Regions from separate parts of the Streptomyces sp. NPDC048182 genome, predicted to be linked through region 2. Evidence: riboswitches for the same ligand, from Rfam matches in the RefSeq annotation. Region 2 holds a riboswitch; the other holds the start of a gene.
What was found. Region 2 has a riboswitch for glycine ahead of gcvT (glycine cleavage system aminomethyltransferase GcvT). Riboswitches for the same ligand answer to the same signal wherever they lie in the genome.
Positions count from the first base shown of each region.

Region 1: linked by a shared signal. The riboswitch ahead of gcvP (aminomethyl-transferring glycine dehydrogenase) and the one ahead of gcvT (glycine cleavage system aminomethyltransferase GcvT) in region 2 are both predicted to bind glycine.

Region 1 covers NZ_JBIDAQ010000004.1:9,969-12,161, forward strand. The annotation lists partial or broken gene ACGFZL_RS08865 (DNA polymerase IV) at 1-436, shown strand, start outside; partial or broken gene ACGFZL_RS08870 (PRC-barrel domain-containing protein) at 367-729, opposite strand; glycine riboswitch at 903-999, shown strand; gene gcvP (aminomethyl-transferring glycine dehydrogenase) at 1,178-2,193, shown strand, end outside.
Region 2 covers NZ_JBIDAQ010000009.1:244,197-246,389, reverse strand. The annotation lists gene gcvT (glycine cleavage system aminomethyltransferase GcvT) at 1-896, opposite strand, end outside; glycine riboswitch at 1,053-1,161, opposite strand; gene ACGFZL_RS19820 (AAA family ATPase) at 1,342-1,986, shown strand.

The DNA of each region.
Region 1 (2,193 bases), on a different contig from region 2:
GCCGGCGGGGGCGCCGGGTGCGGCGAGGGAGCTGCCGGCCGCACCCGCCGAGGAGCCCGAGGAGCAGCCCGGCACCGAGCAGGGGCCCGCGCCCGCCGAGCGCCGCTGGCCCGCGGGGCACGACGTCCGGCACGCCGAGCACGGGCACGGCTGGGTGCAGGGCAGCGGGCTCGGCCGGGTCACCGTGCGCTTCGAGACGCCGTACTCACCGGTGCCCGGCCGGGTGCGCACCTTCGCCGTGGACGATCCGGAGCTGGAGCCCGCCGATCCGCTGCCGCTGGTGCCGGCCGGGCAGGAGGGGCGGCCGGCGCTCGGTCAGCCCTCGTCCGGGACCTGAGCCGGGCCCGTACCGGGCGCCTGCCCCTGCCCGTGGCCCGCGAGCTTGCCGAAGTCGTGGTCGGGCGGCGGGGGAGCGGCGGCCACGTCGAGACCGTAGTGCTGGTACAGCTGGAGTTCCTGCTCGGGCGACAGGTGCCGGCCCACGCCGAAGTCCGGGGCCTCCTTGATCAGGGCCCGCTCGAAGGGCACGCGCAGGGTGCCCTCGACCAGCTCGCTCGGCTCCAGCGGCACGAAGGCGTCCCGGCTGAACAGCCCGGTGCGAATAGCCGCCCACTCCGGGACACCGGTGGCGTCGTCGAGGTAGACCTCGTCGACGGTGCCGATCCGCGTGCCGTCGCGGTCGAAGGCCTTGCGGCCGATCAGGTTGCGCGGGTCGATGTCGGTGCGCACGGGCCCTCCACTCGGTCTGCCGGGGTGGCACAACAGCCGCCGAACCATCTGTAGGCACTACAAAAGAGCACAATCGGCCGTTCGGCCACTCGAAGTGCTCCTGGCCCCGCGAAGTGCCCCCGGCCACTCGAAGGTCCGTGCGGCTGCTCGCTGGTACGCTGGCAAACGGCTGCTGACCCCGTGCGGGAGAGTCCTCCGGAGACCACCGGAGGCGCCGAAGGAGCAAATCCTCCCCGGAATCTCTCAGGCACCCTGTACCGCACGGACGAGGTCACTCTGGAAAGCAGAGCGGGGATCCACGGTGCCCGCTCTCACCGACGGTGCAAGCCGCGGTGGCCCTCGGGCCGCCCGGTGAAGCTCTCAGGTCGAGATGACAGAGGGGGAGGCCGTCCGGGCACCCGCGCCGTGGTGCCCCTCGCAGGTCGCGTCAGACCAGGAGGCCTCCGCAATGACCGCCCCTCGCATCCCGCTCACCGAGCTCGAACAGGCCGCTCCCTTCGAGCAGCGCCACATCGGCCCCGACTCCGAGGCCCGGGCCAAGATGCTCGCGCAGGTCGGCTACGGCTCCCTCGACGAGCTGACGGCCGCCGCGGTGCCGGACGTGATCAAGAACGCCGACGCGCTCGACCTGCCCGGCGCCCGCTCGGAGGCCGAGGTGCTGGCCGAGCTGCGTTCGCTGGCCGACCGCAACGAGGTCCTGGACTCCATGATCGGCCTCGGCTACCACGGCACCTTCACCCCGCCGGTGATCCTGCGCAACGTCATGGAGAACCCCTCCTGGTACACCGCGTACACGCCGTACCAGCCGGAGATCTCGCAGGGCCGCCTGGAGGCCCTGCTGAACTTCCAGACCATGGTCGCCGACCTCACCGGCCTGCCGACCTCCGGTGCCTCCCTCCTGGACGAGGGCACCGCCGCCGCCGAGGCGATGGCCCTCTCGCGGCGCATGGGCAAGAACAAGAAGGGCCTCTTCCTGGTCGACGCGGACGCCCTGCCGCAGACCATCGCGGTGATCCAGACCCGTGCCGAGCCGGCCGGCGTCGAGGTCGTCGTCGCCGACCTGAGCGAGGGCATCCCCGCCGAGGTCGCCGAGCGCGAGATCAACGGCGTCCTCGTGCAGTACCCGGGGGCCTCCGGTGCCGTGCGCGACCTGAAGCCGCTCGTCGACCGGGCGCACGAGCTGGGCGCGCTGGTCACCGTCGCCGCCGACCTGCTCGCGCTCACCCTGCTGACCTCGCCGGGCGAGCTGGGCGCGGACATCGCGGTCGGCACCACCCAGCGCTTCGGCGTGCCGATGGGCTTCGGCGGCCCGCACGCCGGCTACATGGCGGTGCGCGAGAAGTTCGCGCGCAGCCTGCCAGGGCGCCTGGTCGGCGTCTCCGTCGACGCCGACGGCAACAGGGCCTACCGCCTCGCCCTGCAGACCCGCGAGCAGCACATCCGACGGGAGAAGGCCACCAGCAA
Region 2 (2,193 bases):
CCGACCAGGACGCGGGGCGGGGTCTGCTCGGCCTTCGCGGCGGCCTCGGTGAGCGCCGCACGGCCGACGAAGTCATCGTCCTTCTCGAACTTCACCACCCGGCCGAGCCCGGCGTCGAAGGGCGTCAGGGAGGTGGTCAGCTCGTGCCCGTACAGCGGCATGCCGGCCTCCAGGCGCAGCGTGTCCCGGCAGGACAGGCCGCACGGCACGAGCCCGGCGCTCTCGCCGGCCTTGGTCAGCGCCTGCCACAGCTCCACGGCGTGCTCCGGCTTCACGAACAGCTCGAAGCCGTCCTCGCCGGTGTAGCCGGTGCGGGCGATCAGCGCCGGGACGCCGGCGACGGTGCCGGGGAGCCCGGCGTAGTACTTCAGCCCGGCCAGGTCCGCGTCGGTGAGCGAGGCGAGGATGCCGGGGGACTGCGGGCCCTGCACGGCGAGCAGCGCATAGGCGTCGCGGTCGTCGCGGACCTCGGCGTCGAAGCCGGCGGCGCGCTCGGTCAGCGCGTCGAGGACGGTCTGGGCGTTGGAGGCGTTGGCGACGACCATGTAGTCGGTCTCGCCCAGCCGGTAGACGATCAGGTCGTCCAGGATGCCGCCGTCGGCCTGGCAGATCATGGTGTAGCGGGCGCGGCCGACGCCGACCGAGCCGATGTTGCCGACCAGGGCGAAGTTCAGCAGGGCGGCGGCGTCAGGTCCGGTGACGGTGATCTCGCCCATGTGGGAGAGGTCGAAGAGACCGGCCCGGGTGCGCACCGCCACGTGCTCGTCGCGCTCGGAGCCGTAGCGCAGCGGCATGTCCCAGCCGGCGAAGTCGGTCATCGTCGCGCCCAGCGAGCGGTGCAGCGCGTCGAGCGCGGTGCGGCGCGGCTCGGTGGGGGTGGATGCGGTACTGCTCATCGGTCGGTCGTCTCCCAGGGCAGGGGGCAGGCGGGCGAGGTGGATCCTCCCCATCTGTCATCGGAACCTGAGAGGTTCGCCATGACCACCGCGCGGCGGCGGTCAGGACTTGCACCTTGGGTGGGACCGCCGGGGCGGCCCGCTTTTCAGATGTGCCTCGCCCGCGCGGTAACGGGGGCCTGAGAGATTCAAGGGAGGGACTTGCTCCTTCGGCGCCCCGGGCGGCCCGTCTGGGGCGGCCCGGGAACTCTCCCGCGCGGATTCAAGCGGCCGGTATGCAGTTGGCGCCGCCATCATCGCACGCCCGGCCGGATCGCGGCAGAGGGTGATCTGTGACCGGCCTGTGGCGGAAAGCGCATGGATTCGCGAGACCGGCGCATTACCGTCTCTTTACACTCGGCGGGGAGGGGCACTCACGAACCGCCCCAGGGGGAGGACGACGACGGTGAACCGAACCAGCGCCTACGCCACGACCACCGGCCTCGCCCTGCCCGGACAGGGCGCCGCCCGCACCGCACCCGTCGTACGCGATCTGCGCGAGCGGGCGGGGCGCGGACCGCGGGCCCTGCTCTTCGGCCCCCGTGACCTGGTCGTCGTCACCGGGCTGCCGGGGAGCGGCAAGTCGACGCTGATGCGGCGGGCGGTGCGGGGGGCGCGGGTGGACTCCCAGGACGCCCGGGACCGCTGGGCCGCGCGTCTGCCCCGCTTCCTGCCGTACGCGCTCTACCGGCCGCTGGTCCGTCTCGCCCACTACGCCGGGCTGCGGCGGGCGCTGCGCTCGGGGGAGGGGGTGGTCGTGCACGACTGCGGCACGCAGGCGTGGGTGCGGGGGTGGCTGGCCCGGGAGGCCCGCCGCCGGGGCGGCACGCTCCATCTGGTGCTGCTCGATGTCGGCCCCGACCAGGCGCTCGCCGGCCAGCGCGTGCGGGGCCGCGGGGTCAGCCGCTACGCCTTCCACCGCCACCGCGCCTCCAGCACCCGCCTGCTCCGCACGATCACCGACGGCACCCTCCCCACGGGCTGCGCCTCAGCAGTCCTCCTGGACCGCCCAGCAGCAGACGCCCTACACCGCATCGCCTTCACGTCCTGAGTCGGGCGCACGCGCGGGGCGGTGTCGATGACAGCCGGCGTGACTGCACGCCCTCAGGGGCGCGGGGAACTGCGCGACCAGCCACGACGCGCCCGCACCCCGGGATCATTGCGCAACCCGGCACTACAGGGGGGCGTGGCGCAGCCCGGCGCGACGGGGTGCCGCTGCGCCCACCCGTGCCGCCCCAGCGGCACGACTGCCCGCAGC